Regions from separate parts of the Streptomyces sp. NPDC086147 genome, predicted to be linked through region 2. Evidence: riboswitches for the same ligand, from Rfam matches in the RefSeq annotation. Region 2 holds a riboswitch; the other holds the start of a gene.
The links. Region 2 has a riboswitch for thiamine pyrophosphate ahead of AB0398_RS04410 (thiamine ABC transporter substrate-binding protein). Riboswitches for the same ligand answer to the same signal wherever they lie in the genome.
Positions count from the first base shown of each region.

Region 1: linked by a shared signal. The riboswitch ahead of thiO (glycine oxidase ThiO) and the one ahead of AB0398_RS04410 (thiamine ABC transporter substrate-binding protein) in region 2 are both predicted to bind thiamine pyrophosphate.

Region 1 is NZ_JBFBJO010000006.1:591-6,293, reverse strand. Features, by position in the region: gene pknB (Stk1 family PASTA domain-containing Ser/Thr kinase) at 1-1,916, opposite strand, end outside; gene AB0398_RS15370 (thiazole synthase) at 2,008-2,802, opposite strand; gene thiS (sulfur carrier protein ThiS) at 2,808-3,047, opposite strand; gene thiO (glycine oxidase ThiO) at 3,044-4,282, opposite strand; TPP riboswitch at 4,280-4,392, opposite strand; gene AB0398_RS15355 (FAD-dependent oxidoreductase) at 4,486-5,700, shown strand.
Region 2 is NZ_JBFBJO010000001.1:930,554-936,256, forward strand. Features, by position in the region: gene frr (ribosome recycling factor) at 1-299, shown strand, start outside; gene AB0398_RS04400 (phosphatidate cytidylyltransferase) at 299-1,402, shown strand; gene rlmN (23S rRNA (adenine(2503)-C(2))-methyltransferase RlmN) at 1,483-2,589, shown strand; TPP riboswitch at 2,619-2,729, shown strand; gene AB0398_RS04410 (thiamine ABC transporter substrate-binding protein) at 2,811-3,905, shown strand; gene AB0398_RS04415 (iron ABC transporter permease) at 3,944-5,557, shown strand; gene AB0398_RS04420 (ABC transporter ATP-binding protein) at 5,557-5,703, shown strand, end outside.

The DNA of each region.
Region 1 (5,703 bases), on a different contig from region 2:
GAGCCCTCGGGGGCGGTGGAGCCGCCCTCCACGGACTGGCCCGCGACGGTGTCGCCGAGGTACGGGAAGGTCTTCCTGAGCTTCACCTCGAAGCCCGCCCCCTCCAGGGCCGCGCGCGCGTCCTCGGTGGTCTCGCCGGTGACGTCGGGGACCTCGACCAGCGCGGGCCCCTTGGAGACGGTCAGGGTGATCGTGTCGCCCGCGGCGGCCCGGCTGCCCTCCGCGAGGGACTGGGCGGCGACCGCGCCGGCCTCCTCGGGGGAGTGGACCCGCTCGGGGGCGACCCGGACGGTGAGCCCGGACTTCTGGAGCTCGGCCGTGGCGGTGGCGACGGCCTCGCCGGTGACGTCGGGCACGTCGATCGGGGAGCCCTTGCTGACGACCAGGGCGATCGCCGAGTCGGGAGCGCGGTCGGTGCCGGGCTCGGGGTCGGAGCCGACCACGGCGCCCCGGGCGACGGAGTCGCTGAACTCGTGGGTGACCACCCCCGCGACCAGGCCCTCCTTCTCCAGGGCCCGCTTCGCCTCCGCGAGCGGCTTGCCCCTGAGGTTCGGCACCTTCACGGTCTCCGGGCCCCGGGAGAGGGTGAGGACGACCGTGCCGTTGCCCCGCAGGCGCTCGCCGGGAGCAGGGTCGACGGCCATGACGGTGCCGCGCTCGTACACGTCGCTGAAGGCGCGCCGCGTGCTGCCGACGTCCAGGCCGGCGTCGGTGATCCGCCGCGTGGCGGCGTCCTCGGTCTGGCCGAGGACGGCGGGGACGCGGGTGAACTGGCCGGAGTTGATGTACCAGACCCCGGCGCCCAGGCCGAGGACGAGCAGGACGGCGGCGACCACGAGCAGCGGGCCGCGCGGGGGCAGCCGGCGGCCGGCGGGGGCCGCGGGCGGCTCGGGCGCCGGCATCCGGCCGGTGTGCCGCACCTCGCGGACGTCGGCCTCCGCCGGCAGCGGGAGGTCGATCACGCTGGTGCGCTCCTCGGCCGGCACGGCGCGGGCGATCACGCTCGTCCGGTCGTCGGCGGTGTCCCGGGCGTCGGACCGGGCCTGCGGCGGCACCGCGTCGAGCTGCGCGTCGGTGAGCGCGGCACGGGCCTCCAGGACCAGGCCGAGCAGGGCGACGGCGTCGTGCGGGCGGGCCTCGGGGGCGCGGGCCGCGGCCGCCGCCACCAGCCCGTCGAGCTCCGGGGCCAGGCCCGGCACGGCGGCGGAGGGCGCGGGCACGTCGGTGTTCAGGTGCAGGTAGAGCACCTGGGCGGGCGTGTCGCCCGCGTGCGGCTTGGCGCCGGTCAGCATCTCGTACAGGACGACGCCGCAGGCGTACACGTCGGCGCGGGTGTCGGCGGTGCCGTGCTCGATCTGCTCCGGCGCCAGGTACGAGACCGTGCCGAGGACCGAGCCGGTGGTGGCGGTCGCCGAGCCCACGGCCCGGACGAGACCGAAGTCCGCGACCTTCACCCGGCCGTCGTCCCCTATCAGGACGTTCTCCGGCTTCATGTCCCGGTGCACGAACCCGGCCCGGTGCGCGGCGCCGAGCGCGGCGAGCACCGGCTCCAGGATGTCGAGCGCGGCCCGGGGCGCGAGGGCGCCCCGCTCGCGCAGCACGTCGCGGAGGGTGCAGCCGGGCACGTACTCCATCGCCAGGTAGACGTACGCGCCCTCGGCGCCCTGGTCGAAGACGCCGACGACGTTGGGGTGGGCGAGCCGGGCGACCGACTTCGCCTCGCGGATGAACCGCTCGACGAAGACGGCGTCGGCCGCGAGCTGCGGGTGCATCACCTTGAGCGCGAGGACGCGGTCGAGACGGGTGTCGACGGCCCGGTAGACCGTGGCCATCCCGCCGACGGCGATGCGCGCGTCGACGCGGTAGCGGCCGTCGAGCAGCCGCCCGACGAGGGGGTCCTGAAGGGTCGTGTCCACGGCGACGAGTCTACGAGCCGCGCCCACGCGTCCGGCGCGCGTGCCCCGGACCGCAGCACACCTGTGACGAGCCCCGCGGGGCCCCCGGGCCTCAGAAGGCCGGGCGCTCCGGGTCCAGGTGGGCCAGGCCCTCCACCGGGGAGGACGCCTCCGCGAAGTGGCGGCGCGGGATGCGGCCGGCCCGGTGGGCGAGCCGGCCCGCCTCGACCGCGTGCCGCATCGCCGAGGCCATCAGGACCGGTTCCTGCGCCCGGGTGACGGCCGACGCCAGCATCACCGCCGCGCACCCCAGCTCCATCGCGAGCGCCGCGTCCGACGCCGTGCCGGCCCCCGCGTCCAGGATCACCGGCACCCCGGCCCGCTCCGTGATCAGCCGGAAGTTGTGCGGGTTGCGGATGCCGAGCCCGGAGCCGATGGGGGAGCCGAGCGGCATGATCGCCGCGCACCCGACGTCCTCCAGCTTCCGGGCGAGGACCGGGTCGTCGTTGGTGTACGGCAGGACGGTGAAGCCGTCGTCGACCAGGGTCTCCGCCGAGTTCAGGAGCTCCTCCCCGTCCGGCAGCAGGGTCCGCTCGTCGGCGACGACCTCCAGCTTGATCCAGTCGGTGCCGAGCGCCTCCCGGGCGAGCCGGGCGGTCAGGACCGCCTCGCCGGCCGTGAAGCAGCCCGCCGTGTTGGGCAGGACCCGGATGCCGAGCCGGTCCAGGACGGAGAGGACCGAGCCCCGCACGGTCGGGTCCAGGCGCCGCATGGCGACCGTGGTCAGCTCCGTGCCGCTGGCGACCAGGGAGCGCTCCAGGACGTCGAGGCTGGGCGCGCCGCCGGTGCCCATGATCAGGCGGGAGGAGAACTCCGTACCGCCGAGGACGAACACGTCGTCGGACATCGCGCTCAGCCCCCCTGCACCGCGGTGAGGACCTCGACCCGGTCCCCGTCGCCGAGCCGCGTCGACGCCCACTCGCCGCGCGGCACCACCGTCTCGTTGACGGCGGCGGCCACCCCGGAGGGGGCCGCGGTCAGGGTCGCCACGAGGGCGTCGAGGGAGACGGGGCCGGAGAGTTCGCGCGCCTCCCCGTTCACGGACACGGTCACGGTCGTGGTCGCGTCGTCGGCGGGCGGGTTCGCGCTCATGCGGGCTGCTCCTGACGTGCGGGAGGGGCGGGGGAGAAACGGCGGGGCGTGAAGGGGCGGGCCTCGTCGGGCAGGGCGCCCGTGGTGAGCACCTCGGCCATGACGTCGCCGGTGACGGGGGTCAGCAGCACCCCGTTGCGGTAGTGGCCGGTGGCCAGGTGCAGGCCGGGCAGGGAGGTGGGGCCGAGCAGCGGCGCGTTGTCCGGCGAGGCGGGGCGCAGCCCGGCCAGGGTCTCGGTGAGCGGCAGCTCGGTGAGGCCGGGCACCAGCTCGTGGGCGTCGCGCAGCAGCTCGTACACCCCGCCCGCCGTCACCGTGGTGTCCCAGCCCAGCTCCTCGCTGGTGGCGCCGACGACCAGCTCGCCGTTCTCACGGGGCACCAGGTAGACGTGGCTGCCGCGGACGACGGCCCGGACGGTCCGGGAGAGGAAGGGGGCGTACGCGGGCGGCACCCGCAGGCGCAGGACCTGGCCCTTCACCGGGCGGACCGGCGGAAGCACCTCGTCCGGCACCCCCGCGAGCCGCCCGCTCAGGCTGCCCGCCGCGAGCACGGTCTGCCCGGCCGCCAGCTCCCCGCCCCCGGCCAGGACCGCGCCGCGCGCCCGGTCCCGCACCACGCTCAGGCGCTCCGCGAGGGCCCGGTGGAAGACCACCCCGGCCCGCTCGCAGGCGACGACGAGCGCGGCGGCGAGCCGGCGCGGGTCCACCTGGTGGTCGCCGTCGACCCGCAGGCCGCCGCGCACCCCCGGCGCCAGCATCGGCTCCAGACGGCGGCACTCGCGGCCGCTCAGCCACTCCGAGGCGAGCCCGCAGCGGGTCTGCAGGGCGTGCAGCTCGCGCAGGTGGGCCCGGTCGTCGGCGTCCAGGGCGACGGCGAGGGTGCCGCAGGCGCGGTAGCCGACGTCGAGCCCGGTGGCCTCCTCCAGCTCGGCGACGAAGGCCGGATAGCGGGCGGCGGAGGCGAGGTTGAGCCCGAGCAGGGTCTCCTCGCCGTAGTGCAGCTCGGTGACGGCGGCGAGCATCCCGGCCGCGACCCGCGCGGCCCCGCCGCCCGGCTCCGGGTCGACGACGGCGGTGCTCAGCCCGCGCCGCGCGGCCCGCCAGGCCGTGACCAGGCCGATGATCCCGCCCCCGACCACGAGGACGTCGAAGGCCCTTCGGCCGTCGGAGGCTCCCCGTGCGCCGGAAGCCCCTCCCGCGCCGGAGGATCCCTGTGCATCGTCGGAAGAACGCATGGGCGTCCAGCCCCTCCCTTCGCCGGCATGACCCGGATCAGGTTCGTACGGTCGGAGGCCGGCCAGCCTCCCTCTCAGCCCGGTGCGTCCGGGCTCCCGCGAGTGCTTTACGCCCGCCAGACTAGCTTCCGCCCCGCGTCCGTCACGAGGGGGCCGCGACCCCCACCCCACCTGACGGGCCGTCAGTTACGTAAGGTGGCCGTGTGAGCGAGCAGAAGCAGACCCAGCGGCGCGTCGTGGTCGTCGGCGCCGGAATGGCGGGCGTCCAGACCGCCGTCGCCCTCCGCGAGCAGGGCTTCACCGGCCCCGTGACCCTCCTCGGGGCCGAACCCCACCAGCCCTACGACCGGCCCCCGCTCTCCAAGGCGGTCCTCCTCGGGAAGGCCGAGGACTCCGCCTTCGAGGTCGACTTCGAGGAGCTCGGCGTCGAACTCCGGCTCGGCGTGGACGTCACCGGACTGCGCGCCGCCGACCACGAGGTCGACACCGAGGCCGGACCCGTCCCGTACGACACGCTGGTGATCGCCACCGGCGCCCACCCGGTCACCCTGCCCGGCTCCGAGGGCGTCCCCGGCGTCCACCTGCTCCGCACCCTCGACGACGCCGTGCGCCTCGGGCCCGTCCTGGAGCGCCGCCACACCGTCGTGGTCGTCGGCGCCGGCTGGATCGGCGCCGAGTTCGCCACCGCCGCGCTCGCGGCCGGCTGCGCCGTCACCGTCGTCGAGGCCGCGGACCTCCCGCTCGCCGGCACCCTGCCCGCCGAGGTCGCCGCCCCCATGGCCGAGTGGTACGGGGCGAACGGCGCCGAACTCCTCACCCACGCGCGCGTGGACACCGTCGAACCCGGCCGGGTCCTCCTCGCCGACGGCCGCGAACTGCCCGCCGAGGCCGTCGTCGTCGGCATCGGCGCCCGCCCCGCCACCGGCTGGCTCGCCGGCTCGGGCATCGCCCTCGACCCGAGCGGCGCCGTCACCGCCGACGACCGGCTGCGCACCTCCCTGCCCGACGTGTACGCGGTCGGGGACTGCGCCTCCTTCCCCTCCGCCCGCTACGGCGAGCGCCTCCTCGTCCACCACTGGGACAACGCCCTCCAGGGCCCGCGCGCGGTCGCCGCCGCGATCACGGGCGCCGGCACCGGGCCGTACGACCCCGTGCCGTACTTCTGGTCCGAGCAGTTCGGGCGCTTCGTCCAGTACGCGGGGCACCACGCGGGCGCGGACGAGCTGCTGTGGCGCGGCGACCCGGCGGACGAGGCCTGGTCGGTGCTCTGGCTGCGCGCCGGGGTGCCGGTCGCCCTCCTCGCCGTCGGCCGTCCCCGCGACCTGGCCCAGGGACGGAGGCTGATCGAGGCCGCGGTCCCGGTCGACCCGGCCCGCGCGGCGGACCCCTCCGTACCCCTGAAGGCGGCGGTCCGTTAGGGG
Region 2 (5,703 bases):
TCGGCGTCAACCCGAGCAACGACGGCAACATCATCCGGGTGGTGTTCCCCGAGCTGACGGAGGAGCGCCGCCGCGAGTACATCAAGGTCGCCAAGGGCAAGGCCGAGGACTCGAAGATCTCGATCCGCTCGGTGCGCCGCAAGGCCAAGGAGTCCATCGACAAGCTCGTCAAGGACGGCGAGGTCGGCGAGGACGAGGGCCGTCGCGCGGAGAAGGAGCTCGACGACACCACCGCGAAGTACGTCACGCAGGTGGACGAGCTGCTCAAGCACAAGGAAGCCGAGCTGCTCGAGGTCTGATGAACGACTCTTCCTGGGATGCCCCGGCCGGTTCCGGCCGGGGGGGACCCCACCAGGGGCCCGCCCCGGCGGGTCCCGCCCACGAGGGGCGCCCGGCGGCGCAGACTCGCCCCATGCCCATCGTGCCCGACGTTCCCGCCGGCGGATTCCAGGACGGTCACGGCCGGGGGGCCGCTCACCCGAGCGGTCCCCTGTTCCGCGACGAGACCCCGCACGAGCACCCGCAGGAGCCCATGTCCAGCCGCACCCCGCCTCCGCCGCCCGCGCCGCCGGCGCCACGGCAGAAGAAGACCGCGGGGCGGAACCTGGGCGCGGCCATAGGGGTCGGGGTCGGTCTCGGCGCCGTCATCATCGCCTCGCTGTTCATCTGGAAGGCGGCCTTCGTCGGGGTGGTCGCGGTCGCCGTGGTGGTCGGGCTGTGGGAGCTGACCTCCCGGCTCCAGGAGCGCAAGCAGATCAAGGCGCCGCTGGTGCCGCTCGCGGTCGGCGGCGCGGCGATGGTCGTCGCCGGGTACGTGCGCGGGGCCGAGGGCGCCTGGGTCGCGATGGCCCTGACGGCGCTTGCGGTCCTGGTGTGGCGGATGACGGAGCCGCCCGAGGGCTATCTGAAGGACGTCACGGCGGGCGTGTTCGCCGCGTTCTACGTGCCGTTCCTGGCGACGTTCGTGTCGCTGCTGCTCGCCGCGGACGACGGTCCGGAGCGGGTCCTCACCTTCCTGCTCCTGACGGTGGTCAGCGACACCGGGGCGTACGCGGTCGGCTGGCGCTTCGGCAAGCGCAAGCTGGCGCCGAGGATCAGCCCCGGAAAGACCCGTGAGGGTCTGGTCGGCGCGGTGGCGTTCGCGATGGCGGCGGGCGCGCTGTGCATGCAGTTCCTGATCGACGACGGATCCTGGTGGCAGGGCCTGATCCTCGGTCTCGCGGTGGCGGCGAGCGCGACGCTCGGCGACCTCGGCGAGTCGATGATCAAGCGCGACCTGGGCATCAAGGACATGGGCACGCTCCTGCCCGGCCACGGCGGCATCATGGACCGGCTGGACTCGCTGCTGCCGACGGCGCCGGTGGTGTGGTTGCTGCTCGCGCTGTTCGTCGGCACCGGCTGACCTGCGTTTCCTCGGTCGAGGGGCCCGTTGTCCACAGGACGGCGGGTCCCTCTTCGTATCTCTGCGACACTGGTAGCACCATGCCCAAGCCCGGAGAACTCACTTTCGTCGCCCCCCGCGGAGCCAAGAAGCCGCCGCGGCACCTCGCCGACCTCACGCCCGCCGAGCGGAAGGAGGCCGTCGCCGCGATCGGCGAGAAGCCCTTCCGCGCCAAGCAGCTGTCCACGCACTACTTCGCGCGGTACGCGCACGACCCCGCCGAGTGGACCGACATCCCGGCCGCCTCGCGGGAGAAGCTGGCCGGGGAGCTGCTGCCCGACCTGATGTCCGTGGTGCGGCACATCTCGTGCGACGACGACACCACCCGCAAGACCCTGTGGCGGCTGCACGACGGCACGCTCGTGGAGTCGGTGCTCATGCGCTACCCGGACCGGGTCACCATGTGCATCTCCTCGCAGGCCGGCTGCGGGATGAACTGCCCGTTCTGCGCGACCGGACAGGCCGGTCTCGACCGGAACCTGTCGACCGCCGAGATCGTGCACCAGATCGTCGACGGCATGCGGTCCCTGCGCGACGGCGAGGTCCCCGGCGGCCCGGCCCGCCTGTCGAACATCGTGTTCATGGGCATGGGCGAGCCGCTCGCCAACTACAAGCGGGTCGTCGGCGCCATCCGCCGCCTCACCGACCCCGAGCCGGACGGCCTGGGCCTGTCCCAGCGCGGCATCACCGTCTCCACCGTCGGACTCGTGCCCGCGATGCTGCGCTTCGCCGACGAGGGCTTCAAGTGCCGGCTCGCGGTCTCCCTGCACGCCCCGGACGACGAGCTGCGCGACACCCTCGTGCCCGTCAACACGCGCTGGAAGGTCCGGGAGGTCCTCGACGCCGCCTGGGAGTACGCGGAGAAGTCCGGGCGCCGGATCTCCATCGAGTACGCCCTCATCCGGGACATCAACGACCAGGCCTGGCGCGGCGACCTGCTCGGCCGGCTGCTCAAGGGCAAGCGGGTCCACGTCAACCTGATCCCGCTGAACCCGACGCCCGGGTCGAAGTGGACGGCGTCGCGCCCAGAGGACGAGAAGGCCTTCGTGGAGGCGATCGCCCGCCACGGCGTGCCGGTGACCGTGCGGGACACCCGAGGTCAGGAGATCGACGGTGCCTGTGGACAGCTGGCCGCCGCCGAGCGCTGAGCTTGTACCCTGAGCTCGAACACATCTCCATATTCCGACAGGGGAGCGCCACAGCGCTGAGAGTGCGGTGTCCGTCAGACCGCAGACCCTCTGAACCTCGCCCAGGTCATTCTGGGTAGGAAGTTCGGTCGTAACTCAAGCTGTTGCGCCCTGCCCGCGCCCGGTCCGCCGGCCGCGGGCGGGGCCGCGTCTCTTCCTGGTCACCCCCAGGAGGAATCTCAGTGAGCATCAAGAAGACGGCCGCCGTCGCGCTCGTCGCGGCGCTGGGCGTCACGACCCTCGCCGCCTGCGGCACCGACGACGCCCGCGAGGCCGCCGGCAAGACCGGCACGCCCGCGCCGAAGACCGTGACGCTGGTGAGCCACGACTCGTTCAACGCCTCCAAGGAGGTGCTGGCCGAGTTCACGAAGCAGACCGGGTTCACCGTCAAGGTCCTCAAGGCCGGCGACGCCGGCGAGGCGGTCAACAAGGAGATCCTGACCAAGGGCTCCCCGCAGGGCGACGTCTTCTTCGGCGTCGACAACACCCTCCTGTCCCGCGCCCTCGACAACGGCATCTTCGTGCCGTACGAGGCGAAGGGCCTGGACGGGATCCCGGCGGAGTACCGGCTCGACAAGGAGAACCGGGTCACCCCGATCGACTCCGGCGACATCTGCGTCAACTACGACAAGAAGTACTTCGCCGACAAGAAGCTGGCGCCGCCGGTGACCTTCGACGACCTGGCGAAGCCGGAGTACAAGGACCTGCTGGTGGTCGAGAACCCGGAGCGGTCCTCCCCGGGCCTCGGCTTCCTCCTCGGCACGGCCGCGAAGTACGGCGACGACGGCTGGCAGGACTACTGGAAGAAGCTCAAGGCCAACGGCGTGAAGACCGTCGACAGCTGGGAGCTCGCCTACAACCAGGAGTTCTCCGGTTCGGCCGGCGGCAAGCAGGCCAAGGGCGACCGGCCGCTCGTCGTGTCGTACGCCTCCAGCCCGCCGGTCGAGGTGCTGTACGGCGAGCCGCAGCCGAAGGTCGCGCCCACCGGCGTCTCCACCGGCACCTGCTTCCGGCAGACCGAGTTCGCGGGCCTGCTGAACGGGGCGAAGAACCCCGAGGGCGGCAAGGCGCTGATCGACTTCCTGATCTCGAAGAAGTTCCAGGAGGACATGCCGCTCCAGATGTTCGTGAACCCGGTGGCGAAGGGCGCGGTGCTGCCAGAGCTGTTCACGAAGCACGGCGTGGTCGTGGAGAAGCCGGAGACGATGGAGCCCGGGAAGATCGCCGAGAAGCGTGACGCGTGGATCCAGCAGTGGTCGTCGCTCGTCCTGAAGTAAGGCGCGACCCGCGCGGGAACGCGGCGCGGCTCGGGCTCATGGCCCTGCCTGTCGCGTTCTTCGCGGTGTTCTTCGCGTGGCCCGTCGTGTCCATCGTGGACCGGGGCCTGCGGCCCGGCGGCGACTGGCGGTTCGGCCGGATCGGCGAGGTGCTGTCCCGGCCGGACGTCCTGGACGTGCTCGGCTTCACCGCCTGGCAGGCGCTCGCCTCCACCGGTCTCACCCTGCTCGTCGCCCTGCCCGGCGCGTACGTCTTCGCCCGCTTCGACTTCCCCGGCAAGAGCGTCCTGCGGGCCGTGGTCACGGTGCCGTTCGTGCTGCCCACCGTCCTGGTCGGCACGGCGTTCCTGGCCCTGGTCGGCCGGAACGGGCTCACGGACGAGCTGTGGGGGCTGCGGCTCGACACGAGCGTGTGGGCGATCCTCCTCGCCCACGTCTTCTTCAACTACGCGGTCGTCGTCCGGACCGTCGGCGGCCTCTGGTCGCAGCTCGACCCGCGCCAGGAGGAGGCCGCCCGGGTCCTCGGCGCCTCGCGCTTCACGGCCTGGCGGACGGTGACGCTGCCCGCGCTCGTCCCGGCCGTGTCGGCGGCGTCCCTGATGGTCTTCCTCTTCACCTTCACCTCCTTCGGCGTCGTGCAGATCCTCGGCGGGGACGCGTACACGACCCTGGAGGCGGAGATCTACCGGCAGACCGCCCGGCTGCTCGACCTGTCGACGGCGGCGGTGCTGACCCTGGTGCAGTTCGTCGCGGTCGGCGCGATCCTCGCTGTGCACGCGTGGACGGTACGGCGGCGGGAGGCCGCGCTGCGGCTCGTACCGCCGGAGCGGACCGCGCGCCGGCCGCGCGGCGCCGGGCAGTGGGCGCTGCTCGGCGGCGTCCTCCTCTCGGTGGCCCTGCTGATCCTGCTGCCGCTCGGCGTGCTCGTGGAGCGGTCGTTCGCCGGTCCCGGGGGGTACGGGCTCGGCTACTACCGGGCGCTCGGCTCGCTCGACGAGAGCGGGACCTTCCTGGTGCCGCCGCTGGAGGCGATCGGGAACTCGCTGCGGTACGCGGTGGCCGCCACCGCCGTCGCCGTCGTGATCGGCGGCCTCGCGGCGGCGGCGCTCACCCGGCGGGCCGGACGGCTCGTCCGGGGCTTCGACGCGCTGCTGATGCTGCCGCTGGGGGTTTCCGCCGTCACCGTCGGCTTCGGCTTCCTCATCACGCTCGACGAGCCGCCGCTCGACCTGCGGGCCAGCTGGATCCTCGTCCCGCTCGCGCAGGCCCTCGTCGGCGTCCCCTTCGTCGTCCGGACGATGCTGCCGGTCCTGCGCGCGGTCGACGAGCGGCTGCGGGAGGCGGCGGCCGTGCTCGGCGCCTCCCCGTGGCGGGCCTGGCGGGAGGTGGACCTGCCGCTGGTGCGGCGGGCGCTGCTCATCGCGGCCGGGTTCGCGTTCGCGGTCTCGCTCGGCGAGTTCGGCGCGACCGTGTTCATCGCCCGGCCCGACAGCCCGACGCTGCCGGTCGCGGTGGCCCGGCTGCTCGGCCGGCCCGGCGAGCTCAACTACGGCCAGGCGATGGCCCTCTCGACGATTCTGATGGTGGTGTGCGCGGTGTCCCTGCTGCTGCTCGAACGGCTCCGCACCGACCGGACCTCCGGGGAGTTCTGATGCTGAGACTCGACGGGGCGACCGTACGGTTCGGGGCGCGGGCCGTGCTCGACGCCGTGGACCTTGAGGTCGCCGACCACGAGACCGTGTGCGTGCTCGGCCCCAGCGGCAGCGGCAAGTCCACGCTGCTGCGGGCCGTCGCGGGC